4 regions of the Solidesulfovibrio sp. C21 genome follow, and region 2 is predicted to be linked to each of the others. Evidence: riboswitches for the same ligand, from Rfam matches in the RefSeq annotation. Region 2 holds a riboswitch; each other region holds the start of a gene.
What was found. Region 2 has a riboswitch for cobalamin ahead of ACMZ6R_RS17025 (ribonucleoside triphosphate reductase). Riboswitches for the same ligand answer to the same signal wherever they lie in the genome.

Region 1 (7,457 bases), on a different contig from region 2:
ACCCTGGCCGCCGTGGAGGTGGCCGCCACCAAGACCGATCCCGACGCCCTGCGCGAGGCCCTGCTCGACTGCGCCGAGGAGACCCGTCGCATGGTGTCCATGCTCGATATCCTCATGGACATTTCCGAGGCCGAGACCGGGGCCATGCGCCTGCACCTGGGCCCGATGGACATGGCCACCTTGATCGGGGAGACGGCCGAGCTGTACCAGTACGTGGCCGAGGAGAAAGGAGTTGCCGTGGTCGTTGATACGACCGGGTGGCTGCCGGTGGTGGCCGACGTGGACCGCATGCGCCAGGTGCTGGCCAATTTGCTGGACAACGCCGTCAAATACACCCCGGCCGGCGGCCGGGTGGAACTTTCCGGCCGGCTGCACGACGGGGCTGTGTCGGTGTGCGTGGCGGACACGGGCGAGGGGATAGGCGCCGAGGACATCCCCCGCATCTTCGAACGCCTCTACCGGGCCGACAAGAGCCGGTCCCGGCGGGGGCTTGGGCTTGGGCTGTCGCTGGTGCGGGCGGTGCTCTTCGCCCATGGCGGGGTCATCGACGTGCAGAGCACGCCGGGTAAGGGCAGCCGCTTCACCTTCAGCCTGCCGGCGGCGACGGAGGGCGAACTTCCCGTTTTGTGACGCCGTCGCCGGTGTAACGCGCCGCATATTCGGGAAAAGGCGTTGTCAAGGCCGGCCGGCTCGGGCATGATTACGGCAGGGTCGGGGACCGAAGGTGTTCGCCCGGACGCACCGTCAATCACGGGGAGACCGCCATGACCGAAACGGAAGCTACCAGCGCCACGCCGTTTTTTTTCGCCAAACAGGCCCTGTTCGACGTCAAGCGCAAGCTGTGGGGGTATGAGATCCAGGGCGGCTCGGACGCCTGCGAGGTCCTGGCCTGCTTTGCCGACCGCGAACAGGTGGCCGACTCCCTGGCTTCTTCCTCGTACATGGGCGTGCAGCATGCCGTGGAGCGGGGCAAGAAGGTCGTGGCCCCCTTTGACGAGGTCGGGCTGCTCGCCAAGGCCCCGTACGCCCTGCCGCCGGCCCACGGCGTGGTCAAGGCCGTGGGGGCGGTGACGCAGCCCGAGGCGCTTACGGCCGCCGTGCGCCAGTTGCGGGCCGACGGCTACGTCCTGGCCCTGGATTCCGGGCCGGGCATGGCCTCCACGCCCGGCTTGGCCGAACTGGCCGACGTGCTCTGCTTCGACGCCGGCTCCGGGGCCGATCCCCGCGATTTTCTGGACGCCGCCCGGGGCCGCCAGGTGATCCTGCTCGCTTCCAGGGTGCAGGGGCTCGAGCAGTTCGAGGCCCTCAAGGCCGCCGGCTTCACCCTGTTCCAGGGGCGTTTTTTCAAGGAACCCGAGATCATCGCCGAGCGGCGGCTCACCTCGCACCAGATGAGCCGGTTCACCCTGCTGCGCCTGATCGAGGCCGAGGACCCGGACGTGGACGCCCTGGCCAAGGGAATCTCCGCCGACGTGTCCGTGAGTTTCCGCCTGCTGTCCTACCTCAACAGCGCCGCTTTCGGCTTTCCGCAAAAAATCCAGTCCATCCGCCAGGCCATCATGCTCCTGGGCTCGATCACGATGCGCAACTGGCTGCGGGCCGTGCTTTTGGCCGACATGGCCCAGCACGGCGACATGCCGCGCGAGCTGGCCGAACTTTCCCTAGGACGGGCGCGGTTTCTGGAGCTTGTGGCCACGCGCTACGACTACTGGGACTTCAATCCGGGCTCGCTGTTCCTGTTGGGGCTTTTTTCCCTGCTCGACGCCATCCTGGGCATGCCCATGGCCAAGGTGACCGAGCATCTGCCCCTGGAAGAAACGCTCAAGGCGGCGCTTCGCCGCGAAACCCAGAGCGAATACGAGCCGCTGCTCGACCTCGTGGCCTGTATCGAGGACGCGGACTGGGTGCGCCTCGACGACCTGACCCGCAAGCTCGGCTTCGACCTGGAAACGGTCAAGACCTGCGCCAGCGAGGCCATGGCCTGGAGCAGCGCCTTTTTCATCACCCAGCATGCGGCCGGGCCGGCGTCCTGACAGCCGCCGGTTTCGGGAGTCCGTCTTTGCAAAACGATGCCCCGTGAACGGGAATGCCGTTTCCGCCCGGGGCGGCGCGGCCGTTATGGCGACTGGGGCGGCGGGGGAATCAGGCCAAGCTTGGCCAGTTCCGCCAACAGCGTTTCGCGGCGCAGGGGCTTGGGCAGGTAGGCCTCGGCCCGGCCGTGAAAGAAGGATTCGCTGACGTTTTTGGTGTCCGTCAGCACCGAAATCATGATGAGCTTGAAGCGTTCGGCCGGGTTGTGGGCGTCCTCGATGCGGCGCAGGGCCTGGACCACTTCATTGCCGTCCATGCCGGGCATGAGGATGTCCATGAAGACGGCGGTAAAGGGCCTGTCCTCCTCCAGGGCGGCCTCGAAGGCGGAGAGGGCCTCCATGCCGTCGCAGGCGGTGAGGCATTCGGCGTAGGCGGAAAGAAAGGTCCGCAGGAAAAGGATAATGCTTTCGTCGTCATCCACGATGAGAAAGCGCATGATGGAGCCCCCGGTCCCGGCGGCAGGGCCGGTTGAAATATGTTAGGGGCTTTTTTTGGCGGAAGCAACCGTCGCGTCCTTGGTCGGGGCCGCGACGAATTCGATGTCCGTCTCGTGGAAATAGCGGGCCAGGGCGGCGATAAGGCGGCCGGCTGCGGCAAGGTCGGCGCGGGCGACGGTTTCCTCCAGGGCCAGGGCCATGTCCGCCGCTTCCGGGAGCTGGAAGGTGGCGGCCGATCCCCGGATGGTGTGGGCCAGCCGGCAGAGGGCTTCGCCGTCGCGGGCGGCCAGGGCGCTTTCGAGTTCCGCGATGTGCTCGTTCTGTATGGCCAGAAACCGGGCGAAGATGGGGCGCAGTTCCGCCGAAACGGCCACGGTTCTCGGGGGGATGTCGTCGGGGGGGGCGGCGCTCATGCCGGCCGGATCTCCTTGTTTGTGCCTTGACGGGGTGCCGTTTGGGCAATTAAGGAAGGTTCACGCGCCCGTAGCTCAGCTGGATAGAGCGTCGGACTTCGAATCCGCCGGCCGGGGGTTCGAATCCCTCCGGGCGCGCCAGTAATCATTACAAATGGTTACACAACAAAATCACCCTGGTCACATAACCTTCTTCACCCGTCCCAAACACCTCTCAGTCCCGGAATAGTCCCGGAACAAAAATATTCCCTCAAAAACCTCTAGGGGGCGGCATTGTCTACAGGCAATGTCGATACCCATTTCAGGTCTCCTTTCATTGTTCACGAGGGGAGAGGCAACCGGTGTGGTCACGATCCGGACCTGCCTAAATTAACGCCGGCTGTTCCCATCCGCAAGGGCAAGGGCGGGCTTCCGCGTATCCTCTCCCTGGCCGCCGAGCGAACCAAGGTCTGGTATGATCATCCCAAAAAATGTCCCCCCCTGCTGACCAAGGGCAACCGCAAAATCCGGAGCGAACGCCGCGAGGCCTGTCTCGTGGTTTTGGAGACGCTACTCTCCCACCTCGACTTAGCGTCCCTGTGCCTTGGCCTGCCCACCCTGGCCAATGGGTTTATCGACATCGATATGAAGACCATCGTTCGCGACTCCGGGTTGGAGCAGCGCCGTTGCGAACGCGCCATCAGGCAGATCAGAGAGGCCAGCCGGCTTCATGGCGGTGACTCAGCCGAGGGGCCTGAGCGACGAAGGCCGGTACTTCGGCTGCCGGGCCATCCGCGTTATCACTACAGCCTTTTTTGAATGGCTGGGATTGGGACCGATGCTGCGGCGGGAACGGGCTTATATTTCGAGCCGGTGTTCGACTATGAGCAGGTGCTGGTCGTCGGGCCGAACCACCCCTTGCGCGCAGCGAGCCATATTGAGCCGGAACAGCTTGCAGTGGAAATCTTGATCACCTACCCGGTCCACATTGATCGGCTCGATATTTATTCCCGATTCCTCACGCCTGCCGGCATCATCCCCAAACAGCACAAGCGGATTGAAACCACTGAGATCATGCTCCAAATGGTGGCCAGCGGCCGGGGCGTGGCCGCCTTGCCGCGTTGGCTGGTCGAAGAGAATGCCGGCAAATTTGCCGTGTTCCCGGTGCGCTTGGGAGCGCAAGGCATAGACAAGAAAATATTCCTCGGTATTCGCGAGGCAGACGTCGACATCGATTACCTGAGGGCCTTTGTGGATTTGGCGCGTGCGTATCGTGATCGATAGACCCTCGGTAGTGTGTTCCTGATTGGCTACGAAGGTTACACGCTCCTATACTCTTGGCAGCGCTGGTGCCCGTCCCCTCGGGAGAGGGCGCAAGAGGGAATCCGGCTTGACAATATCTGTATGAGCCGGGCAACTACTCTGCATTATTGAACTCGCAGGTCCGCATCCGCGATGCGGCTAAATGGGAAGTCCGGTGAAAAACCGGCGCTGGCCCGCAACCGTGAAAGGGGACGAAAACCGCACTCAGCCACTGTCCGCGCAAAAGGCGCGGATGGGAAGGCGCGGTGAGTAGGACGATCCTTGAGCCGGGAGACCAGCCTGCGAGAAGTCATGGCGGGCTTCGAGGCAGAGCCGACCCATGGGCAACATCTCATCTGATTGGTGGGATGTCGTGTCTGTGTTTCCTCGAGCCCTCCTCTTCTTTCACGAAGCAGGAGGTTTTTTTATGCGTTGCGCACTGGCTGCGCTGGCTGTTGTCATGGTCTTGCCCTGTCTGGCCCTGGCGGCTGAGAACCAGGAAGAAACGTTCGACCTTCCCGAAATGCTCGTCACGGCCACGGCTACCCCGGCTCCGGCCAGCGAGGTCCCCGTCCATGTCGAGATGCTCAGCCGGGATACAATCAACCAGCTTGGCGTGGACACCTTGGGCGAACTGATCGCCCAGAAATCGCCGGGCACAACCATTCAGTACCCAGGCGCTTACACGAGTTTTCGCCTGCGAGGGTTCGACACCTATGTTTCGCCAGGGGCGAACATGGATGCCAAGACCCTGGTGCTGGTGGACGGCAACCCCTTCGGCTCGGGCAATCTTGCGCTGATTCCCCTGGATAACGTGGAACGCGTGGAGATCATGCGCGGTCCCGGATCGGTCCTGTACGGGGCTTCGGCCATGGGCGGCGTCATCAACATCATCACCAAGCGGGGCAACGGCCCCCCCTCCGGTTCCGCCGAAGCGGAATACGGCAACTTCAATCGGTTTCAGCCCAGAGCTTCTTTGCAGGGCGGAAGCCCGGACGGCAGACTGGGCTTTTCCCTGGCCGGCCGGGTGACCACCGTGGAACAGTACGACGCCGGCGGCGGCTGGCAGTACCGCAATACCGATTACCATGACGGTGCCGCGTCGGGAACCGCGACCCTGACCCCGGTGGAAAATCACACCTTCCACATCTTCGGGAATTATTTCAACGCCTGGGACGTGGGCGATCCCGGCCCCACCTATGCGCCCACCCCCACGGCCAGAATCCAGGACGCCATGAAGAACTTCGCCGCCATCTACAACGGAGCCACCCCGTTGCATGATGTGGAGTGGCGAGTGGCAACCTGGGTCAACCAGCACGACTACGCTGATACCGATACGCCCTATTACCAAAAAAGCGCCTTCGTAACGAATCAAGCGGGTGTGGATGGACGCGTCACCGTCCCCACCTTTTCAGTGGGGCGTTTCACCCTTGGCGGGCAATACCGGAACATCCACGAGCACCGATACGGGGACGGCGTGTACGCCCCGGATTCCAACTACGCGAACTGGTCCCTTTACGGTGAGGAAAAAGTCGACATCGACGCATTCACCTTTCTGGCCGGTCTGCGCTACGACAATTACGACCTGCGCATTCTCGACAATGATGCCTTCACCGATGTAGCCGGCCAGTCGCGCACCATGGACCATGCGAGCTGGCGGGGCGGCATCACCTGGCGGGCGCTCACCTGGCTTTCCCTGCGCGCCTCCGCCGGCTCCGCCTTCACCCCGCCGGACGCCTATAAATTCTGTGGCCTCTACCGGAATTCCGGCACCAACTCCATCGGCAACCCAAGCCTGCTTCCCGAGACCAGCACCACCTGGGAAGGCGGATTCGATATCGATTGGAAAGGCCTTAAGTTCTCCGGAACCGGCTTCTACACGTTCTACACCAACGCGATCACGACTACCACGACCACGGTTGGCGGCGAAACCAACTGGCAGACCTGGGTCAATTCCGCCGGTTGGCGGCTGGCCGGCCTGGAGGCGTTCACACGTTACACCACTTCCTGGTCCGTCGGATCACACAGGCTTACGGTCACGCCGTCTCTCAACGCCATTTGGTACCTGGAACGCCGTGAAGAAGACGATGCCTTGGTCAATGCACGCGGCACGGACACGGTGCTCAACCTGTCCGAATATAGCCTGACTCCCGGTGTGCAGTTCGGGTTCGACTCCTGGGTCACGCTCAATCTGAATGGACAGTGGCAAGGTCCCCAGAAGGTGATCGACTGGAACACGAACAGCGCCCGTTACGGCTCGGTCGTAAACAAGGACCCGTTTTTCGTCATGAACGCCAGGCTTTCCTTCAAGCCCGTCGCAAAATTGGAACCATATGTCTTCGTTAACAATCTCGGGGATGAACGGTACAGCTACGTTGACGGCTACCCTATGCCGGGAAGGACGATTGGCGTTGGCCTGCGCTACGAGTTCTGAGCCGGCTTGCCGACGGTTGGCGGAGCTTCCTGGCGCGCCGCCGGAACTGGCGGGCTTTGGTTTGGAACGTACGCAGCGCCATGCACGCTTGATACTGCCGGACGCTTGGCGGGCTTGCGGTTGGTCTCCGCTTGGTGGGGGGCTGGCCAGGGCGCGGCACATGTTCATTGTCCGCGTCCACGAGGATGGAACGCGTACCCCGGCCGAGTATCCGCCTCCCGAGACGACCCTTGGCCGCTACGCTCGTGACCGCCGCTGGCCCGGTCCGGCCATGGGCATGATGACCGCCGCCTCCATGGCCTCCTGCCGGGTCGCCTGGCGTAGCGAGTCTGGCGTGGCTGTTTGCGTCGTATTGACGGCCGGGCTGGCCAATGCCAGACGGGCCGGAGACAAGGCCGATTGCCGGGATGGAAACGCCGGCGCATTGCCGGCGGGAACCATCAATATCCTGGCGGCCACCAATGCCGCGCTCACGGACGCCGCCTTGCTGGAGGCCCTCATGATCATGACTGAAGCCAAAGCCGCAGTCTTGTCCGAGCACGGCATCGTAAGCCCAGTCAGCGGGCTTGTGGCTACCGGCACAGGCACCGATTGCGCGGCCATGGCCTGCGGGGAGGGGCCTTCACTGCGCTTTTGCGGCAAGCATGTCCTTTTCGGGGAGATGCTGGCCAGGGCGGTCATGGAGGCGCTTTCCTCCTCCATTTCCTGGGAGGCGGGCCGATGAAGAGCTGTCGCCGCCTTTTCCTGGGCGTCCTGCTCGCCTGCTGCGTCGCTTGGCTGTTTCCACCTCAGGCAGCGGCG
Region 2 (7,457 bases):
CCCGGCAGAAAAGCACCGCCGCCAACTCGCCGGGATAGTCCAGGGTGGAAAGCGGCATGCGGCCGCCGAGGCGCAATTCTTCTTCATTTCTTATCTGTTGCATTCGTACTTCTGCAAGGGGACGCAAGCCATCAACGGAACCCCTCGCGGAATTCCGGCCAGCTCCCACCCCCTTGAAAGTTTTTGAAGGGGGTCCAGGGGGAAACTTTTTTCAAAAAGTTTCCCCCTGGCCGCCGGAGGCGTCTCCCCCGCTTATTGGGGCTCGGCGAAGCAGATACGTTCTTCGTATTCGCCCTGTTTGCCGATATTGAAGGCCGATTTGGGCCGGTAGTAGCCCATGACCCGGGTCCAGATCTCGCAGGCGCGGGTTTCGCCGGCCGCGGCGCAGCGCGGGCAGGTCTCGTGCTCGCCGGCCAGGTAGCCGTGGACGTCGCAGATGGAGAACGTGGGCGTTATGGTGATGTAGGGCAGGGCGAAACGGGAAAGCGCCCGGCGCACGAGGTTCTTGCAGGCCTCGGCGCTGGAGATGCGTTCGCCCATGTAGAGGTGGAGCACCGTGCCGCCGGTGTATTTGCGCTGGAGCTCCTCCTGGCGCGCGAGCGCCTCGAAGGGGTCGTTGGTAAAACCGACCGGCAGCTGGGACGAATTGGTGTAGTAGGGCTTCCCCTGCGTGCCGGCCTGCAGGATGCCGGGGAAGCGTTTGCGGTCTTCCTTGGCGAACCGGTAGGTGGTGCCTTCGGCCGGTGTGGCTTCCAGGTTGTAGAGATGGCCGGTCTGCTCCTGGAATTCGGTCATGCGCTCGCGCACGTGGTCGAGCAGACGCACGGCCAGGGCGTGGCCGGCCGGGGTGGTGATGTTTTCGGCGTCGGACGTGAAGTTGCGGATCATTTCATTGATGCCGTTGACGCCGATGGTGGAGAAGTGGTTGCGAAGCGACCCGAGGTAGCGCTTGGTGTAGGGGAAAAGCCCGGCGTCCATGCGCCGCGTGATCTCCTTGCGCTTGATCTCCAGGCTGGTGCGGGCGATGTCGAGCAGGCCGTCCAGGCGGGCCAGAAGTCCCGCCTCGTCGCCGCTATGGCTGTAGCCGAGCCGGGCGCAGTTGATGGTGACCACGCCCACGGACCCGGTCTGCTCGGCGCTACCGAAAAGGCCGTTGCCGCGCTTTAAAAGCTCGCGCAGGTCGAGCTGGAGCCGGCAGCACATGGAGCGCACCATGTTGGGCTCGAGGTCGGAATTCACGAAATTCTGGAAGTAGGGCAGGCCGTACTTGGCCGTCATCTCGAAGAGAATGTCGACGTTGGGCGACTCCCAGGGAAAATCCTTGGTGATATTGTAGGTGGGGATGGGAAAGGTGAAGACCCGTCCCTTGGCGTCGCCGGCGGTCATGACGTCGATGTAGGCCCGGTTGATCATGTCCATTTCGGCCTGGAGCTCGCCGTAGGTGAACTCCAGCTCCTCGCCGCCGATGCGCGGATGCTGGCCGGCCAGGTCGTCCGGGCAGTTCCAGTCGAAGGTCAGGTTGGTGAAGGGGGTCTGGGTGCCCCAGCGCGACGGCACGTTCAGGTTGTAGATCAGCTCCTGGATGGACTGGCGCACCTCGGCGTAATCGAGCCTGTCCTTGCGCACGAACGGGGCCATGTAGGTGTCGAAGGAGGAAAAGGCCTGGGCCCCGGCCCATTCGTTTTGCAGCGTACCGAGAAAATTGACGATCTGGCCGACGGCGCTGGAAAGATGGCGCGGCGGGTCGGCTTCCACCTTGTCCGGCACGCCGTTTAAGCCTTCTTCCAGCAGCGTGCGCAGCGACCAGCCGGCGCAATAGCCGGCCAGCATGTCCAGGTCATGGATGTGGAGGTCGCCTTCGCGGTGAGCGGCGCCCACTTCCGGCGGATAGACGTGGTTGAGCCAATAGTTGGCCACCACCTTGCCAGAGACGTTCAAAATGAGCCCGCCGAGGGAATAGCCCTGGTTGGCGTTGGCGGCCACGCGCCAGTCCTGGCGGTCGAGGTATTCGTTGATGGAGGCGGCCACGTCCACCACGGTCTTTTTGTCGTGGCGCAGCTTAGCCCGTTGTTCGCGGTAGACCGAGTAGGCGCGCATGGTGCGGAAGTGGTTGGCCGAAATCAGGGCCTGCTCCACCACGTCCTGGATGCGTTCGATGTCCGGGATCTGGCCGGTGAAGCGGTGGGACAGCACTTTGACGGCCTGGGCCGTGAGCAGCCGGGCCTCGGCGTCCTCGAACTCGCCCGTGACCGCGCCGGCCCGGCGGATGGCGGAGAAAATCTTCTCGCCGTCAAAAGGAACGACCTTGCCATCGCGCTTTTTGATGCGCATGGGCACGGCCACGGCGACACGTTCCGGCGCAGCGGACGCTACGGATTCCGGCAAGGTGTCGAAAGATAGATCGGAACTGGTCATCGGTTCCAGCATGGCATTCCCTGCGATATCGCGTTCCCACTACGCGATATCGAGACGGAACCGAGGAGAGACGCGCGGCCGCGACGCCACCCCATGCGCCGCGAGGCCGGTCGCCCTCCCTCGAGGCTCCCTGGCGGTTCGTCCGCGAACAGGCTTCGCGGACGGGCGCTGGCAGGTCTTCGGACTTGCGAACGTGACGGCCGGCAGACCGGGTGCCTACTGTCCGCCGCTTCCCAGGCCGGGGAGCCCAGTGCTTGGTGGCGGAGGTCGTTTTCGCTTACCGCTGCGGGGCAGTCCCGGAGTCTCACCGGGTTCTCTTTTGCAGCCCGTCCCGGGGAGGACGGACGCCAGCGCAGCCATGGTATAGGGGGGAGCGGCCGGGAGAGTCAATCGGCCTCAGAGGGGCGGGGGCGGCCGCTATCGGGCTTCGGTCGGCCGCCCCCGGCGCTTCCGGGCGATTTGAAAAAAAAATCCGTCGTCGGCGCGGCGTCACTCAGTGATCGTGGGTGTGGGGCACGTGCTCGTGGTCCGGGTGGACATGGTCGTGAGGGCCGTGCTCGCCGGTATGCTGGTGTTCGTGCGCGCCTTCCCCCGCGCCGTGCTCGTGGGGGTGCTTGTGCTCGTGTTCATGTTCATGGGTATGGACATGGACATGCTTGTGGGTGTGCTTGCCGATGCCGGGATGCTCGTGTTCATGCTCGTGTTCGTGGGTGTGCTCATGAGTATGGTCATGGTGGTGTTCGTGGTCGCCTTGCATGATGGCTGCCTCCTTTTGTTATTCCATGAACCATTTCGCCGTCCCCGCCTAGACGGCATGTTTTTTTCCTCCCTCGCACAAGGCGTTCCCATTCTCCGGGGGCGACGTTCTCCCCGGATAAGAAAACCGGATGCGTACGCTTTTCAAGGAGGCAAATGCCCGGGGAAGCCACGGGCCGCGACCTTTCCGCCCCTGCGTATGCACCGTCCCGCCGGCGCGGGCCGGATCACCCCTCCCGGCCGTCCCAGCGGTGGAAGAGGTCGTGGGGGATGGCGAACTGGTCCAGGATCTTGCCCACGGTCTGGTCCACGATGTCCATGATGGTGCGGGGGCCGTGGTAGAACGAGGGGGCCGGGGGCAGGATGACGCCACCCATTTCGGTCACGGCCGTCATGTGGCGCAGGTGCCCCAGGTGCAGCGGCGTCTCGCGCGGCACGAGCACCAGCTTGCGCCGCTCCTTGAGCGTCACGTCGGCGGCCCGGGCCAGGAGGTTGTCGCCAAGGGACAGGGCGATCTGGGCCAGGGTCTTCATGGAACACGGGACCACCACCATGCCGTGCACGGGAAACGAACCGCTCGAGACCGCCGCGGCCAGATTGTCGTGGGCATGGACCACATCGGCCAGGGCCGCGACAGCCGCAACCGTGAAGTCGGTCTCGTAGGCCAAGGTCGTGGCCGCGCCCCGGCTCAAAATGAGATGCGTTTCCACCTCGGCCACGCCGCGCAGGACCTCGAGCAGCCGGATGCCGTAGAGCACGCCGCTTGCGCCCGTTATGCCGACCAGGAGCCGTTTCATGATTTTTCCTTCGGTTGTGTGGACAGTTATCCGAGCCGGACCGCTCCAGGCGCCCTCCTCCCGGCCCGCCGGTCTTCCGATGTTTTCGGCACCGCATATTGACATCCGAAACGGTGCGGGTAAACCTGCGAGAGTTTTCAAAATAAAGAAGTTGGAGAGTCGCGGGCACAGGGCATACCGCGTGCCCTGATCCGTTTTTCGGCCGGTGCTTCTCCCCGCATGGCGGATTCGCGTCTTGCCACAGTCCCCGCAGTACGGAGTCTCTATGAAAAACCGCAATGTTTATTTCGCACTGGTGCTGGCAACCCTCCTGCTCGCCTTCGGCGTCTGGATCCTGGCCTTTTTCCGGTCCACCCTCGTGACCAAGCGGACCGAAACGCCGCGAGAGGTCCCGCGCCAAAACGCCAAGGCGCCGGCCATGCCACAACTTTTCAATCCGCCGCGCCCCGAGGACGCCCCGGAAAGCATCCGCGCGGAAGTCATGCTCGGCTACAGGATCATGACCGAAACGAAAAAGTACGCCGGCAAATACATCAACAACGACCTGTCCTGCACCAGCTGCCACTTCGACGGCGGCCGCAGCCTCGACACCATTTCCCTGGTCGGGGTCGGGGCGCGCTACCCGCTCTTCCGCGGTCGCCGCGACTACACCGCCGACCTGACGCTGCGCACCCAGGGCTGTTTCGAACGCAGCATGAACGGCACCGCCCCGGCCTACGACAGCCAGATCATGCAGTCCCTGCTCGTCTACATGCAGTGGATATCCAAGGGCATCCCCATCTATTCCGAGCAGCCCTGGACCCTGCCCCACGACCTGGGCAATTCCCATAAGCCCGATGTGGCCAACGGCGCCAAGGTCTACCAGGACGTCTGCGCCAGATGCCACGGCGAGGCCGGCCAGGGCACGGCCATCGCCCCGCCGCTCTGGGGCGACGGCTCCTACAATGACGGGGCCGGCATGCACCGCATCCGCACCTTTTCCGTCTTCGCCTGGCGCTACATGCCCAAAAGCTCCCCGTCCCTGACCCAGGAGCAGGCCCTGGACCTGGCCGGTTTCGTGCATGAAAAGCCGCGCCCGAAATTCGTGGCCACCCACCCCGACAAGGTCGTGCAGGTCATCCCCCTGTCCGAGGTGAAATAAGCCATGATCTTTCCCATCCTGCACATCCCCAGTCTTGGCGACGGCATGACCATCGCCCTCGATGCCGTGCTGCACGTGCTCATAAGCCACGGCCTGGCCATCGGCCTCGTCACCATGCTGGTGCTGTTCCAGACCCTGACGTATCTGGGCAAAGGGGCGTTTTGGGCGCGGATCAGCCGCGCGCTTCTCGGACCGGCCGTGGTCGTCACCACCTCGATCGGCGCGGTCACGGGCGTCGGCATCTGGTTCATCACCGGGGGGCTGGCCCCGGAGGGCATCGGCTCGCTGATCCACCTCTTTTTCTGGCCCTGGTTCATCGAATGGGGCGCGTTCACCTCGGAAGTGGTGCTCCTTTTGATCTACTACTACCTGTGGGACCGGCTGGCCGAAAAACGGCCAGGGACGCTGGTGGCCCTCGGCTGGGGCTACGTCGGCATGGCGGTCATTTCCGCCATCCTTATTTCGGGCATCCTGGGGTTCATGCTCACCCCGGACGGCTGGCCCTTTGCCGGCGGCTTCGGGCGGGCCTATTTCAACCCGACCTTCATTCCCCAATGCTTCCTGCGCGTGTCCGGGGGCCTGGCGCTCGGCGCGCTCTTCGTCATCACCTGGCTCGCCTGGAGATACAAGGGTTCGCGGGAGGAACGCGGCCGGGCCCTGCGCCTTGGGGGCGCGATCTTTCTCGGCGCGGCCCTGGCCGCCACGGTCAGCGGGCTCGTCTATTTCTCCCGGGTGCCCATGACCTACCTCACCCACTGGAAGTTTGCCGTGGCCACCTCGGCCCTGTCGCAACGCCCCGACTTCCTGCCCCTGGCCAACGGCCTGGCCGGGCTGCTCGTACTGGCGACGGCCCTGGCGGCGCTTTTGCGGCGGCCGATACTTTGCCGGGCGCTTTGCATCCCGACCATCATTTTATGCGTGGGGCTGGTGACGGAATTCGAGCGCGTGCGCGAGTTCGTGCGCGGCCCGTACCTGCTGCCGGGCTACATGTACGCCAACCAGATCCCGCTGGTTGAAAACAAGGGGCTCGCCGCGAAAAACGAAGCGATATTGCCCACCATGCGCTGGGTCAACGACAACGGCAGCCAATCCGCCGCCATGCGCGACGGAGCGACCCTTTTCGCGGCCAACTGCGGCGTGTGCCATACCGACGGCGGCATAAACGACATCCGCAAGCGCATCGCCGGCCGCACCCAGGACGGCGTCAACGCCATCACCGCCATCACCGAGGGGCTGGCCCCGTTCATGACGCCCTTCACCGGCACCGAACAGGAACGCCTGCTTCTGGCCAATTACCTTTTCACCTTGGCCAACCAGGATGCACGCCTGCGCGGGCCGGCGCCCAAGGAGAAGTAGCCATGTCCCAGTGGACCGATCTGTTCCTCTCACTGCCGCTGCCGGCAAGCTGGCTGCATGGGCTGCTTTTCGTCACCTTCGGCCTGCACCTGCTTTTCGTGCTGCTCATGCTCGGCACGGCCCTGCTCGGCTTGCTCTTTTTCCTCCAAAAACGACTGGCCGGCGACGCGGGACCCCAGCTCTGGAACAAGCGCATGGTGCACACGCACCTGGGGCTCAAAAGCCTGGCCGTGGTGCTTGGCGTGGCCCCGCTGCTCATCATCCAGGTGCGCTATTCCCAGGCCTTTTTCACCACCACGGCCCTTTTTTCCTATGCCTGGCTGGCCGTGATTCCGCTTTTGATTGTGGCGTTTCTGCTCATCGACGCCTTTGGCCATAAAATAAGCGCCAGTCCGTGGCTGGCCTTTGTCTGCGGCGTGCTCGGCGTCGGCGCCCTCCTCACCGTTCCGGCCATTTTCACCGGGGTCCTGTCGCTCATGGAGCGCCAGGACTTCTGGGCCCGGTTCGCGGCCCGGGGATTTGCCCCGGACGGCGTTTTCGCGCCGCACTGGCTGCTGCGCTACCTGCATATCCTCGGCGCGGCGCTGGTCTTCGGCGCGGCCTTCCACCTCTTCTTTTCGGCCAGGGAACATCCCGAAAAGGCCGCGAAACTGCGCACCTGGCTTTTCGGCGCGACCCTGGCCCAGGTCGTCATCGGCATCCCGCTGGTCTTTTCCGTGGCCTCGGGCCTCGACTGGCCCGTGCTCGGCGCGGTGACCGTGGGCGTGGCCGCCGCCATGCTGATGCTTTTGAGCCTGCGCCCCGCCGCCGCGCCCCTTGCCGCCGGCCCGGGCAGCCTGCTCGTCCTGCTGCCCGTCATCTTCGTTTCCATGCTCCTCGCCCGGCAGTTTCTCCAAGACCGCGTCCTGGCCCCGGCCCATGCCCAGGCCGTGGCCGCGCGCGAGGCGCGTTCGAAAGCCTACGCCCCCTTCCGCAAGGAAGCCCTGGCCGCT
Region 3 (7,457 bases), on a different contig from region 2:
GGTGGTCATCATCCTGGGGCTGTTGTGGATCGACCAGGGCAACCCCATCGCCTTCCTGAACGCCGGGCAGGTCGCGGACGTCGCAAGCAAGCTGGGCCACCCCCACGCCAGGCTTTTCCCCCACATCACCGGCCTTGGCAGCGTGGCCTTCCTGGCCGGCATCATCCTCCTTTTCGCCGGTGTGGAGGTCCACGCCGTGCACGCCAACGAAATGGAGAACCCGTCCCGCCAGTTTCCGGAAAGCATGTTTTTGTCCGCGGCCGTGATCTTCCTGCTGTTCATGCTCGGTTCCCTGGCCGTGGCCGCCGTGGTTCCGGCCTCGGAGATCAGCCTCACAGCCGGGCTCATGCAGGCCTTCAAGCAGCTGTTCGACAAATTCGACATCGGCTTTTTGACGCCGGTCATGGGGCTGCTTGCGGCCTTCGGCGCCATCGGCGGCGTCATGTCCTGGATCGGCGGGCCGAGCCGGGGCCTGCTCGAGACGGCCAAGCAGGGCGAGATTCCGCCCTTTATGGCCAAGGTCAACAAGAACGGCGTGCAGATCAACATCCTGCTCATCCAGGGCGTGATCGTCAGCCTGCTCGCCGCCCTCTACTTCATCATGGACAACGTGAGCGTGGCCTTTTTCGTGCTTTCGGCCATGACCGTCACCCTCTATCTCGTGATGTACATCCTCATGTACGCCGCCGCCATCCGGTTGCGTCTGACTCGTCCCGACCTGCCGCGTTCCTACAAGGTTCCCGGCGGCATCGTCGGCATGTGCCTGGTCGCGGGCATCGGCCTTATCGGCGTGACGTTCTCCCTGGTGGTCGGCTTTTTCCCGCCGACGAACCTTCCCGTGGGCAATCCCGCCCTGTACGTGGGCCTCGTGGCGGCCGGCCTGGTGGTCTTCGTCGGCCTGCCGCTGGTCATCAACGCCTGCAAGAAACCCGGCTGGCGCCAGGTCGGCAAATAGGCCGCCGGCGAAACCGTAACGAAGGAGGCGCTTTTATGCCCTTGCATCAGAAGGACACGGTCCGCGACGATCTCCTGGACGATGTGTATGCGTCGAGCGACCTTTCGGTGCGCATGCCCAAGTACCGCTTTCCCAAAAAAGAAATCGAGGCCAGACACGCCTATCAGGTCGTGCACGACGAACTGATGCTCGACGGCAATTCCCGCCAGAATCTGGCCACCTTCTGCCAGACCTGGGCCGATCCCGAGATTCACCGGCTGATGGACGAATGCCTCGACAAGAACATGATCGACAAGGACGAGTACCCCCAGACCGCCGAGCTGGAAGCGCGCTGCGTGCACATGCTGGCCGACCTGTGGCACTCGCCCGAGGCCGCCAACACCATGGGCTGCTCCACCACCGGCTCGAGCGAGGCGGCCATGCTCGGCGGGCTGGCCATGAAATGGCGCTGGCGGGCCGCCCGCAAGGCCGCCGGCAAGCCGACCGACAAACCCAACATGATCTGCGGCCCGGTCCAGGTCTGCTGGCACAAGTTCGCCCGCTACTGGGACGTCGAACTGCGCGAAATCCCCATGGAACACGACCGGCTCATCATGAGCCCCGAGGAAGTCATCAAACGCTGCGACGAAAACACCATCGGCGTGGTGCCGACGCTCGGCGTGACCTTCACCTGCCAGTACGAGCCCGTCGAAGCGGTATGCAAGGCCCTGGACAAGTACCAGGCCGACACCGACTGCGACATCCCGGTGCATGTGGACGGCGCCAGCGGCGGCTTTCTGGCCCCGTTTCGCGATCCCGACCTGCTGTGGGATTTCCGGCTGCCCCGGGTCAAGTCCATCAACGCCTCGGGCCACAAGTTCGGCCTGTCGCCGCTCGGCGTCGGCTGGGTGGTGTGGCGCGACGCCAAGGAACTGCCCGAGGACCTGATCTTCCAGGTCAATTACCTCGGCGGCAACATGCCGACCTTCGCGCTCAACTTCTCGCGCCCCGGCGGCCAGATCATCGCCCAATACTACAATTTCCTGCGCCTTGGCCGCGAAGGCTACCACAAGATCCAGTCGGCCTGCTACGACACGGCCGCCTACCTGGGCGACGCGCTTCGGGAAGTCCCGGACTTCGAGGTCATCTACGACGGCCGGGGCGGCATTCCGGCCGTGAGTTGGAGCCTTGTCGAAGGGAAGAAGCACAACTTCAACCTCTACGACCTGTCCGACCGGCTGCGTTCCCGGGGCTGGCAGGTGCCGGCCTATTCCATGCCGCCAAACCGCCAGGACCTCGTGGTCATGCGCGCCTTGGTCCGCCATGGCTTCAGCCGCGACCTGGCCGACCTGCTGGTCGAGGACCTCAAACGCTGCCTGGCCTACTTCGCCCAAAACCCCGTGACCCAATCCCTGACCGCGGAAACGGCCTCGGGGTTCAGCCATACCTAAACCCGCGCACCGTCGCGGACCGGCCCCGGAGCGTTTGCCAGCCCGGGGCCGGTCTCCGTCGCGCGTTCTCGAAGTCCGTGGCCGCATGTCGTAAGGGAACATGCCAATACCATTGAGGTCTGTCTTAAGAAATACTGGCGAGGCTTTTGCGGAAAACCCGCGCGCGCGAGCGCCGGCTTGCGCGCGAAAGGCCGGCCGGGAGATCCTTCGGGGAGCCCAAGGGGCGCAAGCCCCACCCAGGCCACGGAGGCTCTCAGCCGCCGCCTTTTCACAAGTGCCGCAGCCGTATTTTTTAAGGGCGCAACACGTAGGAACTCCGCCATGCCCCGATTTCGGTCCGCCGCTCTTGTTCTTGTCGCCGCCTGCCTTCTCGCCGCCACCGCCTCGGCCGCAACCTCCGTTTCCATGTACGGCGATTTCCGCGTGCAGGGCACGTTCTTCAGCAACCAGAACTACACCGGCTGGAACGCCGACGGCACCCAGACCGCGGACACCCTGAATTTCTGGCAGCGCATGCGCCTGCATGTCGATCTTGCCGCCAACGAAAATCTGGCCTTTCGCCTGGGGCTTCGCGTCAACAACCAGACCTGGGGCCACGGCACCCTGACGGCGGCCAATCCGACGACCGCCATCGAGTCCTACCAGTGCTACCTCCAGTTCACCCTGCCTGATACGGCCATCAAGGTGACGGCCGGCTACCAGCCCCTGTCCCTGCCCCATACCTCGGTCTTCTACGACTCCGTGGTCCTGGGCACGGACTCGGGCAACAGCGACGCGGCCGCCCTGGTCGTCAGCGCCCCGCTGCTCGAGGACCGGCTCGGCGTCACGGCCGGCTACGCCCGGCTGGTGGACACCAACCGGACCTACGACACCACCACCACGCAAGTCGGCGACGAGCTGGATCTCACCTTCATCACGCTGCCGGTGTCGATTTCGGGCACGCACGTCACGCCCTGGGGCGCGGTGGCCATCCTCGGCCGCGCCGCCGACCTGCCGGACTCCATGAGCAACTCCCTGCGCGCCGCCGGGTCCTTCGTGACCCCGACGGGCTTTGCCGACAACCAGAGCGCCGCCTTCTGGACCGGCTTCACCCTGACCGCCGAGCTGCCGATGCCGCTCAAGCTCTATGCCGACGCGGTCTACGGCGACGCCTTCGCCGCCGACCGGGAACGCTGCCGCCGGCGCGGCTGGTTCGCGGACGCGGCCCTGGAATACACCGGCTTCGCCATGGTCGCGCCCCAGCTCCTCGGCTGGTACGGCAGCGGCGAGGATTCCGGGCTGTCCAACGGCTCGGAACGGCTGCCCGCCATCAACACGGAATGGGGGCCCGCCGGCTCGTTTCTGTTCAACGCCGACCAATATCTGACCCAGGCGGCCATGAACACCACGCCCCAGGGCAGCATGGGATTGGTGCTTAATTTCAGCAAAATCAGCATCGTGCCGCGCCTGACCTCCCTGGTCGCCTTTTCCTATGCCACGGGCACCAGCTCGCCGGCGGGCCTGCGCAAGGCCGTGGCCGTCACGGGGGGCCCCGGTTCCTATGTCACCATGGGGCAGGACCTGGCCCAGGGCGAAAACCTCTACTCCGTGGCCTGCGAGCATGTGTACGCCCTGACCGACGCCGTGAACCTGATCGGCGAGCTGGGCTGGGCCCATCCCGAAGGGCTCCACTCGAGCATCTGGGGACATCGCATGGTGAATCAGGCCGGCGACGCCTGGCAGGCGGCGCTTGGCATCATCTATACCTTTTAACGCCTGGCGCGGTCGGTCGTTTCACGATGCGCCGCAACGGCCGGATGCTGTGCCGGCCCAAGGAGTGCCCGCATGAGATACCGGATGTCGCCTCTGCTGGTCCTCGCCGTAATACTCGGCGGCCTGTCCGGCGCCGTGGCCCTGGCGGCGTGTCCGATCAGCGCGCCGCAGCTCACCACCAACCCCGATTTCGACGTCATCGTCACCCGCCGGACGCCGCTTTTGTCGTTTAAAAACGCCACGGGCGGCCAGGGCAAGCGCGTCTACGAAATCCAGCTCGCCCGGGACAAGGCCTTTGCCGAAGACCGCCTCGACTACACGCTGCCGGAAAACCCCGAAGGCGTCAGCGCCCTGGCCATTCCCGACCAAAAGCCCCTGGCGGATGGGACCCGCTGGTACTGGCGCGTGCGGGCCACGGACGAGGCGGGCGCGCACGGGCCGTGGGCCGTCAGCCGCTTTTCAGTGGATACGGCCAGCGACAAGGCGTTCATGAACCTGACCCGGGCCGTGCCCGTAAGCGTGAAGGTCTCAAGCGGCTCGGACCCCAAGAATCTCCTCGACTATACCGACCAGGGCCTCTCCACCCAGTGGCGGGCCGCGCCTCCGGGTCCGGACACGGCCTGGGTGGAACTGGATCTGGGGCGGGAGCGCAGCATAAGCCGCATCTGGATGCTGGCCGATTCCGGCAACCGGGACGGCTGGCCGGTGGCCTTCCGCTGGCTGGCCAGCCCCGACGGCGTCACCTGGAAGGAGGCCGTCAAGGTCACCGACGGCGACACCTACCGCTTCATTCTCGATTTTGCCGGGGTCTCGGCCCGGTTCTGGCGGCTGGAGATCAGCGGCTGGACCGGCTATGCCCCGGGCATAAACGAACTGCTGCTGTATTCCCCGGGTCTTCCCCCGGTGCCGAGCCCGCCGGCCGGGCCGTATGTCCTTGTCATCGGCAACCAGCACAACGGCGCGGCGTTTACGGAGCTGGCCGCGCGCGTCCATGAGATGGTCCCGGAGCTCTCGACCGTGACCGTGCCGTATTACGAGGCGAGCATGGCCATGTACGAGGCGCTTGCGAAAAAGCCCGTGGCCATCCTGCTCAGCGGCAACAATGCCGATTACAACGACCTGCCCATGTTCGAATACAACGGCGAATTCGAGATCATTCGCGCCGCGCCGGTCCCCATCCTCGGCATCTGCGCCGGACACCAGATGCTTTCCTTCGCCTCCGGCTACACGCGCGTGCGCTCCATGGGCCGCTCCGATATCTCCGCCATGGAAAAGCCGGCCCGGTACGCGGAGATTCGCACGCTCGTCGACGATCCGCTTTTTAGGGGCCTGCCCCAGCCCTTCACCGCGCCGGAAGTGCATGGCTGGGCCGTGTACGACCCGCCGCAGGGATTTACCGTCGTGGCCAAGTCCACGTATATTCAGGCCGTGCGCAGCCAGGACGGACGCCTGCACGGAACGCAGTTCCATCCGGAAATCAAGGTTTCCTACAACCAGGCGGAAAATGTGCTGCGGCGCTTCCTGCGGGACGCCCTGGCGCAATCAACGCCACGATAAAAGAGATGCATTCCCTTGCCCTCTGTGACGCTCCCCACACCGTGAAACGTTTTGGGGAGGGGAGAGCGCGAGAGGGGGACCCTTTTTTCAAAAAGGGTCCCCCTCTCGCATCCTCTTTCACTCTCCTCCGCCTTCTCCCTCCCCCACCACGTTGACAAGGGGCTGGAATTGGGCCAGTGACGGGTCGATTTGTGGTAAAGGACCTTTCGAGAAACGGAAGACGGTGCGAATCCGTCGCAGACGCGCTGCTGTGATCGGGGTTTGGCGGCGGTTATCCACTAGGTCGGGCGTAAGCCGGCCTGGGAAGGATGCCGCCAGATGCTGACGGTCCCCTCCGGGACCGCCCCGTAAGCCAGAAGACGCCTCGAATCGGTCGGTATCCAGGCCTCGCGACATGGGCCGGAGTGACCGTATATGCCGGACGCGCCCGCGTTTCCGGACCGTCACCCGTGCCCCGTTCCCCGCATCCGCCGGGGGCGGGTTTTTTTTGTTGCGTGCCGTTTGGGGCCCTGCCGGCCGACGTCAACCGCCCGCGAACCACGCGGGCCAACAAGGAGCACGTTGCATGGTGACGCATTCGCTGGGATTTCCCCGCATGGGGCGCAACCGGGAACTCAAGGCCGCCCTCGAAGCATACTGGGCCGGCAGGATCGACGCCGCCGCCCTTGAGGCGCAGGCCGCCGCCTTGCGGCTCTCGCACTGGAAGCTTGCGGGCGAGGCCGGCCTCGATTTGGTGCCGGTCGGCGACTTCTCCCTCTACGACCACATGCTCGACATGGCCTGCCTGCTTGGTGCGGTGCCGGAGCGCTTCGGCCATGCCGGCGGGGAGGCGCCCCTCGACACCTTTTTCGCCATGGCCCGGGGCGTCCAGGACAAAACGCGCGACGTGGCGGCCATGGAGATGACCAAGTGGTTCGACACCAACTACCACTACATCGTGCCGGAGTTCACGCCGGGACAGCGCCTTGCCGTGGTGGGGTCGAAGATCTTCGACGAGGCGCGCCAGGCCGCCACAGCCGGATTCACGGCCAAGGCCGTGCTGCCCGGGCCGTTCACCTTCCTTACGCTCGGCAAGAGCGTTTCTCCCGACTTCGACCGCTTTTCGCTGCTCCCGGACCTGCTCGAGGCCTACCGGGACATCCTCGGCCGTCTGGGCGCGCTGTGCCCCTGGATCGAACTCGACGAGCCCATCCTGGCCCAGGACCTGCCCGAAGCCCTGGCCGGCCCGTTCCGTGAGGCCTACCGTGATCTCGCCAAGGCCGCCGGTCCGGCGAAGGTGATGCTCGCCACCTATTTCGGCGGCATCGCCCACAACCTGTCCTGGGTGGAGGGGCTGCCCCTTGGCGCGCTCCATATCGACTGCGTGCGCGACCCCACACAGATCGCCTTGGTGGCCAAGGCGCTGTCCCCGGAAACCGCCTTGTCGCTGGGGCTCGTGGACGGGCGCAACATCTGGCGCGTGGACGCGGCCGCCGCCCTGGCCCGCATCGAACTCGCGGCGGACCACGTCGGGGCGGCGCGCCTCATGCTCGCGCCGTCGTGTTCGCTGCTGCATTGCCCGGTGGACCTCGAGGCGGAAACCGCCCTCGACCCGACCATCCGCAATTGGATGGCCTTTGCCGTACAGAAATGCCGCGAGGTGCGCCTGCTGGCCGATGCCGCCGCGCCCGGCGGGCCTGAGCGTCCGGAGGTGGCCGCCGCCCTGGCCGACAACCGGGCCGCCTGGGAGAGCCGGCGGGAAAGCGGGGTCGCGACCGATGCGG
Region 4 (7,457 bases), on a different contig from region 2:
CATCGTGGACGAGCGCGGCAACCCGAAGACCCGGCCCGGCACCAACAGTCTGGCCGTCTTCTCCATGCCGGTCGGCGCGCTGCTCATGGCGCGTGACGGCCAGGAGGTCTTCGAGGGCGACATCATCGCCCGTAAGCCCCGCGAATCGTCCAAGACCAAGGACATCGTCGGCGGCCTTCCGCGCGTGGCCGAGCTGTTCGAGGTCAGAAAGCCCAAGGAGATGGCCGTTGTCTCCGAGATCGACGGCATCGTCTCCTACGGCCCCGAGACCAAGGGCAAGCGCAAGATCATCGTCACCCCCGAGGCCGGCGACGCCAAGGAATACCTCATTCCCCGCGGCAAGCACATCACGGCCCAGGAAGGCGACTTCGTGGAGGCCGGCGAGCTTTTGACCGAAGGCTATCCGGAACTGCACGACATCCTGAAGATCAAGGGCGAGAAGTTCCTGGCCAAGTACCTCGTGGACGAAATCCAGGACGTGTACCGGTTCCAGGGCGTGGCCATCAACGACAAGCACATCGAAATCATCGTGCGCCAGATGCTCAAAAAGGTCTCGGTGCTCGATTCCGGCGAGACGACCTTCCTCATTGGCGAACAGGTCGACAAGATCCGCTTCATGGAGGAGAACCAGCGCTGCGTGGCCGAGGGGCTCAAGCCCGCCGTGGCCGAACCGCTGGTTTTGGGCATCACCCAGGCCTCCCTGTCCACGGATTCGTTCATCTCGGCCGCCTCCTTCCAGGAGACGACCAAGGTGCTGACCGAAGCCTCGCTCATGGGCAAGGACGATTCCCTGCGGGGCCTTAAGGAAAACGTCATCGTGGGCCGGCTCATCCCGGCCGGCACCGGGTATCGCCGTTACATGGACAGCGAGATCGAGGTGCCGCGCCAGCCCGAGCGTCCCGACCGGTTCCTGGAGGAGCTGGAGGACAATCCGATCCTGGCCGAAACGAGCGCCAGCCCCGAAGAATAGGCTGTCGCGCCGCATCGCATTGCAACGAAAGGGGGCTCCATCCGGAGCCCCCTTTTTTCGTGGCGTGTGCGGTGCCTGTCGCTTTGACGGAGTGAAGAGAGAAAAGAGGGTGCGAGAGGGGAAAACCCTTTCAAAAGGGTTCTCCCCTCTCGCGCTCTCCCCTTCCTAAAGTTTATAAAGGTGAGGCCGTTATTGCGGCCTGTTCCCTCTCCGAACCGTGATCAGGAAAAGTTTCCGACTTCAAACGCGTGTGCGCTTGATGAGGCAAAGCGACAGGTAATGGGGCTTTTCCGGCGCGTCTTCCAGCTTGCGCACGATGGCCTCGCCGTCGTGGCCGATGCGGGTGGCGAAGGTGGTCGCCCGGGTCAGGCCCATACGGCCAAGCAGGTCGCGCAGGCGGGGAAAATTGCGGTAGGCCTTGAGGATGACCGCGTTGTCCGCCGCCGCCAGTCCCTTTTCCAACCGGCCGCTCTCGTCCACGCCCGAGGCGATCAGCAGGTTCTCGCCGGATTCGACCAGCACGTCGCCAACCTTGGCCGCCGCCGCCTGAAACGAGGTGATCCCCGGCACGATGTTGACCGCAAGCCCCGGCAGGCGCGTGGTCAGGCGCGGCAGCACGTAGCCGAAGGTGCTGTAGAGCAGCGGATCGCCAAGAGTAATAAAGGCCGCGTCGCGCCCGGCGGCAAGCACTGCGGCCATGGCGGCGGTGTTGGCCTCCCAGGCGGCGTCCAGCGCGGCCGGGTCCCGGGTCATGGGAAAGGGCAGGCGCACGACGGTAGCTTGCGGCGGCAGGTGCGGCGCGATGATGGCCTGGGCGATGGAATAGTCGTTCTTGCTCGACGAGGCGGCGAAGACCGTGTCCACCTCCCCGAGAATCCGGGCCGCCTTGAGGGTCAGCAGTTCCGGGTCCCCCGGGCCGACGCCCAGGCCGTAAAGCGTTCCGAGCGTGGTCACGGACGCGCCTCCCGGGCCGGCGTTGCCGGCTTGCCGGCCAGTATCCGGGCAAGTTCCTCCACGGCGTCCACGCTTCCCGGTCCGGGGCGGGAGAAAAGCGCCTCGTCGACGACGAAGGCCCGGCGGTTTTTGACGCAGGGCAGTGACGCGTACTCCGGCCGGTCGGCCATGGACCGCGCTTCGGCGTTCATGGGGCCGCGCTGGGTCAGGCACACGTCCGGAGCCAGGCGCAAGAGTTCCTCGTCGGTTAAGCGTACGAGCTTTTTGTCCAGGCTCACGGCGTTTTCCCCACCGGCGGCGCGGATCACGGCATCGACCATGGAGCCTTTGCCGGCGGCCAGCAGGTTGCCGGAACGGACCTCGAAAAAGACCTTGGGCTTCTTTCCCCCGGGTGCGCTTACGGCCACGGCGGCGAGGCGTTTTTTGAGGCTTGCGTCAAGCTCTGCCGCCCGCTTTTGCGCCCCGGTCAGCACGCCGATGCGGTCTATCGCGGCAAAGAGCGAGTCGAAATCGTGGATGGAAAAAACGGCCACCGGCACGCCCAGTTTGGCCAGGTTGGCGGCGGCCTGTTCGGCTTCGCCGCGCCCGGCGGTTTGCAGCACGAGGTCGGGCTTGACCGCCAGCACGCGCTCCAGGTTGGGGCGCATGTGGGTGCCGATGACGGGCAGGGCGGCGATGGCGGCCGGCTTGTCGTCGGCGTCGGTGCGGGCCACGATGCGATCGGTGAGTCCCATGCCGGCGAGCATTTCGTTGTACGCGCCGTAAAGGGCCACGATGCGTTTGGCCGGAGCCTTGAGCGTTATGACGTGGCCCAGGTCATCCGTGATGCCCGTTCCCGCCGGAGCCGCCGGGGCCGCCTGGGCCGTTAGGAGCAGCGACAGCAGCACAAGCGGCAGGTACGGCCAAAGCCTGGGGCAGGCCGCTTTTCGGATGGGCGATGACCAGGATTTCGGTTTCATAGATCCTCGACAATGTTTGGCTGGTAAAGACGGCGGCCACCGGGCCGTCGGCCTCGATGCGGCCGTTTTTAATAAATATCAGGCGACGGCAGAAAAGCGCCGCCAGGTTGATGTCGTGCAGCGCCGCCACGATGGTCGTGCCGGCGGCGTTACGGGCGGCCAGGAGCCCGTAGAGTTCCATTTTCCGGGCCATGTCCAGGCTGGCCGAGGCTTCGTCCAGGATCATGGCGCGCGCGTCCTGGGCCAGGGCCCGGGCCGTCAGCGCCCGCTGGAACTCGCCGCCGGAAAGCTCGTTCATGCGCCGGTCGGCCAAATGGGCCACGCCCACCGCCGCCATGGCCGCCTTGGTCGCGTCCGCATCGGCCTCGCCGTAGCCGCCGAGGAAGGGCAGGTAGGGATAGCGGCCCATGCGCACCACCGTGCGCACGGTGAGCCCTCCCGCGCTTTCGGCCCGCTGGGGCACCACGGCCACAAGCCTTGCCCGCTCCCGGGCGGAGAGGCTGGCGATATCGCGCCCGGCCAGGGAGACGCTTCCGGCCACTGGGGGAAGTATGCCGGTCGCGGCCAAAAGCAGCGTGGTCTTGCCCGCGCCGTTGGGGCCGAGGAGTCCCACCATCTCGCCCGGGGCGATGTGCAGGTCGATGTCGGCCAGCACATCGCGGCCGCCGTACCCGGCCCGAAGTCCCTCGATGCGGATCACGCCCGGCCACCGTCGCGGCCCGTGACAAGCAGAAAACAGAAAAACGGGCCGCCGAGAAGCGCCGTCACCACCCCAACGGGCAGCTCCGCGCCGCCGGGCAGGATGGTGCGGGCCAGCACGTCGGCAAAAACCAGGAGCGCCCCGCCGCACAGCGCGCTTTGCGGCAGGAGCGTGCCGTGTTCGGCGGAAAAGAGCCGGCGGCAGGCATGGGGGGCGATGAGCCCGACAAAGCCGATGACCCCGGAAACGGCCACGGCCCCGGCGGTCAGGAGACTCGCACCGGTGAGCAGTGCAAGCCGTGCCCGGCCGGCGGCGACGCCCAATTGGCGCGCCTGGGTCTCACCCAGAAGCAGGATGTCGCACTCGCGGATGTACAGGCGAATCAGGACCACACCGGCCAGAAAGCAGGGCAGGAAAAGCGCCAGCTCGGCCTTGCCCCGTCCCTGGAAGCCGCCCATGATCCAAAAGACGATGCCGGCCACGGATTCCTCGTTGAGCGCCTTGGTGAGCGAGAGCAGGGCCGAAAGGAAGGTGGCGGCGATGATGCCGGCCAAAACCACCGTCTCCCGGCGCAACCCGCCGCAGGCCCGGGCCAGGGCCAGCACGAAGGCCAGGGCCGCCCCGCCGCCGGCCAGGGCGCAAAGCGGGGTGGCGATGACGCTTCCCGAGGCGGCGGCCAGACCGAGGGTCAGGGAAAGAGCCGCGCCGAAGGCCGCACCGCCCGAGACGCCGAGGGTGAAGGGATCAGCCAGGGGATTTCGCAACACCCCCTGGAACACCCCGCCGGCCATGGCCAGGGCCGCGCCCACGCCGTAGGCCAGCACCCCCCGCCACAGGCGCAGGTCGAGCACCACGGCCGTCAGCGCCGGATCGGCCGGGGCGGCCACGGGCAGGCCCATGGCCCGGCCGAGGACGGCGGCCACCTGGCCCGGACCGGCCGGATAGGCCCCGGCCAGGCAGGCCGTCGCCAGGGCGGCCAGCCCGGCCAGGGCCGGGAGCAGGGCGCGCACTCCCGCGCCTTGTAAGCGGTTTCGGGGCATTATTTTCCGGGCAGGGCGTCCACGGTCTTTTTCAGGTGGTCCATCCAGATGGCGGCCACGGCGTCACGGTCGCCGTTGCCCTGCATCTGGGGCGTTGCGGCGATGCCGGCGGCGGCGAGCTGCGAGGCCAGGGAATCCTTTTCCTTGCCGGCCATGTCGTTATGGGCATGGTCCCCGGCCACGGCGAACATGGGCATGAGCCAGGCCTTTTTGATGCCGCGCTTTTTGAGCTCCGCGATAAGATTCTCGAAGCTCGGCGTACCCTCGACCGTGGTCACGAAGGCGTTGGGGTCGAGCTGCCACAGGGTGTATTGCAGGGCCGGGTAGGCCATGTTGGCCGGGTGGTCGGTGCCGTGGCCGACGAAGACGAGCGCCTCGCCGGGCTTGCGGTCCTTGGGAGCCGAAGCGAGCAGCGCCTTGGCCACGCGCGGGAAATCCTCCTTGGCGAAAAGCAGCGGGGCGCTGACGGACACGTGGGTCAGCCCCTTGGGCAGGCCGGAGAAGGCCTCGGCCAGACGCACGAGGTCGTCGTACTCGTGGCCGGGAATGGTTTGCAGGGAGAAAAGGGCCACGTCGGTGACACCCTTGTCGGGCAGCACGGCCAGGGCTTCGGCCGGCGCAGGCGGCACGGCCTTGCCTTCCCTGGCCAGTTTGTGGCGGATCATGGAGGCAGTGTAGCAAAGCGAAACGGGCACGCCGGGATAGGCGGCCTTGACGCGGTCGACCATTTTCTGGATGGCCGGCGCGGCTTCGGGAACGCTGGTGCCGAAGGCGGCCACGACAATGGCCCTTTTGGGTTCCTTCTTGGCCTCATGACCGGCCAGGGCCGGCGCGGCCATGGCCAGACACAACCATAATGCGAAAAGCGCTCGCGGAAAACGGAGCATGGGAAAACCTCCATGGGCATGGAGGGCTCTTGATAAAAAAGGGTAACGGGTAGTCCCCGCGCTACGGGTTGACGCCCCGGTCCTTACGCCCGGCCGGCAAAAGCCCTCGTTGCCGGCGGGTTGGCCTGTGATCGACCGGGCAGGTCTTCCGGCTTGTCCCATCGGCTCCGGCCTTCCCGGGAATGTTTTCCCAGTGGCGCGCGAGGAAGCCGACTGTGGGGGACTTACGGCGGCGGGACCGCTCCCGAATCAAACGGGATTCCCTATTGAGCCCATGCGGGCGCCCGGATCGTTTCCGCGCAGTACCGGGGGCGGGTGCGGCTGTCAAGGATAGGCGGGGGTTTGGGTGGGCTTGATGACGCCCCGGTCGACCAGGGGCTTGTAGTCGGCCCGCTTGGTGAGCAGCGTGGGGACATGGAGGCTTTCCAGGAGCTGGAGCATGATCTGGATGGTGGTCGGGTTGGCCTTTTCCTCCATGACCACGATGGCCACGTCCTTGCCTACGGCGATTTTTTCGGCCACTTCCCAGGCCCCGGTGACGGGTCTGCCGCCGTCGAGACTGTAGGTGTTGTCCTTGACGGTGATGACGCCGGCCATGGCTGTGGCGGCGTACAGGGCAAGCGCTGTGAGCAGGGCCAGAAGGGCCGGAACCGGGCGAGGCCGGCAGGGGTATCTGGACATCGCGTCCCTTTGGGGCTAAAGATTTATTTCACGAAATACATCCGTTTGGGGGAGGTTCACCGTGACATTCGATTTCTCCGGTCTCATCGTGCTGTTCGGCTTTATTTCCGTGTTCATCGCCCTTCGGGTCATCAAGGCGCAGCAGGAAGCCAAACCCGAGGACCAGGACTGGTAGTACCGGCTCCTGGTGAGTCAGATTTTTTCACGGCGGGCGGCTCCGGCTTCCCGCCGTTTTGGCATTTTTCCAGACGCCTTCCCGCCGGTCCGGGCCCACCCGCTCTCTTCCCGGGGACCCCTTTCCGCGCGGGGCGGCCGCCCCATACGCAACTCTTCCGCGATGCCTCCGGTGCCTCCCCCCATATCCCCTTTGAAAGTTTTTGAAGGGGGTCCAGGGGGAAACTTTTTTCAAAAAGTTTCCCCCTGGCCGCCGGAGGCACGTCTCCCGCCCTTCCCCTATCTCCGGCGCAACTGGCGCTTGTCGCCGACGCGCACGGTCACCTTTTCCTTGTCCAGGTATTCGAGCAGGGCGATGAGGAACTTGCGGGACAGCCCTGTCAGTTCCCGAAATTCCGCCGGCCCCATGTCCGTGGCCCCGGCGGCGTAGTAGGCGCGCACCTTCTCGATGAGCCCGGTTATGGCCTCGGCGCAAAAATACATGTTTTCCTGGGCCTTGACGAGGAGCCTTTCGTCTATGAGCACCTTGTAGACCGGCTGGGCCTCCTTGAAGGTCAGGTCCAGGGGCTCCAGGATATCCTTGACGTTGGGCGGGGTCAGGCCGCCGGCGCGGTAGGCGGTAAGGAGCGTTTCGCGCAGCTTGGCCTGGTCCGAGGCCAGGGAGACCTTGTGGTCGGGCAGGCGCAGCACGTCCTGGTCGGTGGCCAGCCTGCCGGCCCGAAGCTGGCGTTCGACCACGAAATGGAAAAGTTTGGGCGCGAGATACTTGCCCCAGGTGGAGGCCAGCTCGCTGCGCGAGATGCCGAGTTTCAGCGGCTCGCGCTTGTGGTAGGCGGCCACGAAATCGGTGAGGGTTTGCGTCAGGGCGGCGACGACGTCGCCGTGGACGAAATGGCGTCCTTCCCTGCCTTCGCGGTCGACAAGCGCGGCCGCGCCCTTGTCGCACAGGCCGGAAAGCGCCTTGTCCAGGGCTTTGGATTCGAGGTCGGTGAGCGTCATCAGCCGGGCGAATCCCAGTCCCTCGGCGCCGGCCCGGGCCAGTTGCAGGGCGACGAGCTCCGGTCCCTCGGCCGTGGCCAGGGCGGCAAGCGT

Region 1: it holds a riboswitch for cobalamin, as region 2 does, so the genes downstream of both, ACMZ6R_RS04710 (TonB-dependent receptor plug domain-containing protein) here and ACMZ6R_RS17025 (ribonucleoside triphosphate reductase) in region 2, are expected to answer to the same signal.
Region 3: it holds a riboswitch for cobalamin, as region 2 does, so the genes downstream of both, metE (5-methyltetrahydropteroyltriglutamate--homocysteine S-methyltransferase) here and ACMZ6R_RS17025 (ribonucleoside triphosphate reductase) in region 2, are expected to answer to the same signal.
Region 4: it holds a riboswitch for cobalamin, as region 2 does, so the genes downstream of both, ACMZ6R_RS05450 (sirohydrochlorin cobaltochelatase) here and ACMZ6R_RS17025 (ribonucleoside triphosphate reductase) in region 2, are expected to answer to the same signal.

What each region holds. Positions count from the first base shown of each region.
Region 1 covers NZ_JBLODY010000008.1:82,370-89,826, reverse strand. The annotation lists gene ACMZ6R_RS04745 (sensor histidine kinase) at 1-630, shown strand, start outside; gene ACMZ6R_RS04740 (EAL and HDOD domain-containing protein) at 765-2,033, shown strand; gene ACMZ6R_RS04735 (response regulator) at 2,117-2,527, opposite strand; gene ACMZ6R_RS04730 (Hpt domain-containing protein) at 2,570-2,941, opposite strand; tRNA gene ACMZ6R_RS04725 (tRNA-Arg) at 3,006-3,082, shown strand; gene ACMZ6R_RS04720 (hypothetical protein) at 3,215-3,739, shown strand; gene ACMZ6R_RS04715 (LysR substrate-binding domain-containing protein) at 3,740-4,204, shown strand; cobalamin riboswitch at 4,344-4,541, shown strand; gene ACMZ6R_RS04710 (TonB-dependent receptor plug domain-containing protein) at 4,650-6,656, shown strand; gene ACMZ6R_RS04705 (adenosylcobinamide amidohydrolase) at 6,556-7,380, shown strand; gene ACMZ6R_RS04700 (ABC transporter substrate-binding protein) at 7,377-7,457, shown strand, end outside.
Region 2 covers NZ_JBLODY010000075.1:10,927-18,383, reverse strand. The annotation lists gene ACMZ6R_RS17030 (anaerobic ribonucleoside-triphosphate reductase activating protein) at 1-103, opposite strand, end outside; gene ACMZ6R_RS17025 (ribonucleoside triphosphate reductase) at 253-2,427, opposite strand; cobalamin riboswitch at 2,568-2,782, opposite strand; gene ACMZ6R_RS17020 (hypothetical protein) at 2,909-3,172, opposite strand; gene ACMZ6R_RS17015 (UbiX family flavin prenyltransferase) at 3,399-3,968, opposite strand; gene ACMZ6R_RS17010 (c-type cytochrome) at 4,234-5,109, shown strand; gene ACMZ6R_RS17005 (c-type cytochrome) at 5,113-6,465, shown strand; gene ACMZ6R_RS17000 (c-type cytochrome) at 6,468-7,457, shown strand, end outside.
Region 3 covers NZ_JBLODY010000070.1:1,272-8,728, reverse strand. The annotation lists gene ACMZ6R_RS16535 (amino acid permease) at 1-955, shown strand, start outside; gene ACMZ6R_RS16530 (glutamate decarboxylase) at 991-2,385, shown strand; gene ACMZ6R_RS16525 (outer membrane homotrimeric porin) at 2,707-4,137, shown strand; gene ACMZ6R_RS16520 (glutamine amidotransferase-related protein) at 4,210-5,694, shown strand; cobalamin riboswitch at 5,870-6,076, shown strand; gene metE (5-methyltetrahydropteroyltriglutamate--homocysteine S-methyltransferase) at 6,260-7,457, shown strand, end outside.
Region 4 covers NZ_JBLODY010000010.1:61,001-68,457, reverse strand. The annotation lists gene rpoC (DNA-directed RNA polymerase subunit beta') at 1-970, shown strand, start outside; gene cobI (precorrin-2 C(20)-methyltransferase) at 1,211-1,924, opposite strand; gene ACMZ6R_RS05465 (ABC transporter substrate-binding protein) at 1,921-2,697, opposite strand; gene ACMZ6R_RS05460 (ABC transporter ATP-binding protein) at 2,741-3,583, opposite strand; gene ACMZ6R_RS05455 (FecCD family ABC transporter permease) at 3,580-4,623, opposite strand; gene ACMZ6R_RS05450 (sirohydrochlorin cobaltochelatase) at 4,623-5,510, opposite strand; cobalamin riboswitch at 5,631-5,813, opposite strand; gene ACMZ6R_RS05445 (hypothetical protein) at 5,835-6,191, opposite strand; gene selB (selenocysteine-specific translation elongation factor) at 6,645-7,457, opposite strand, start outside.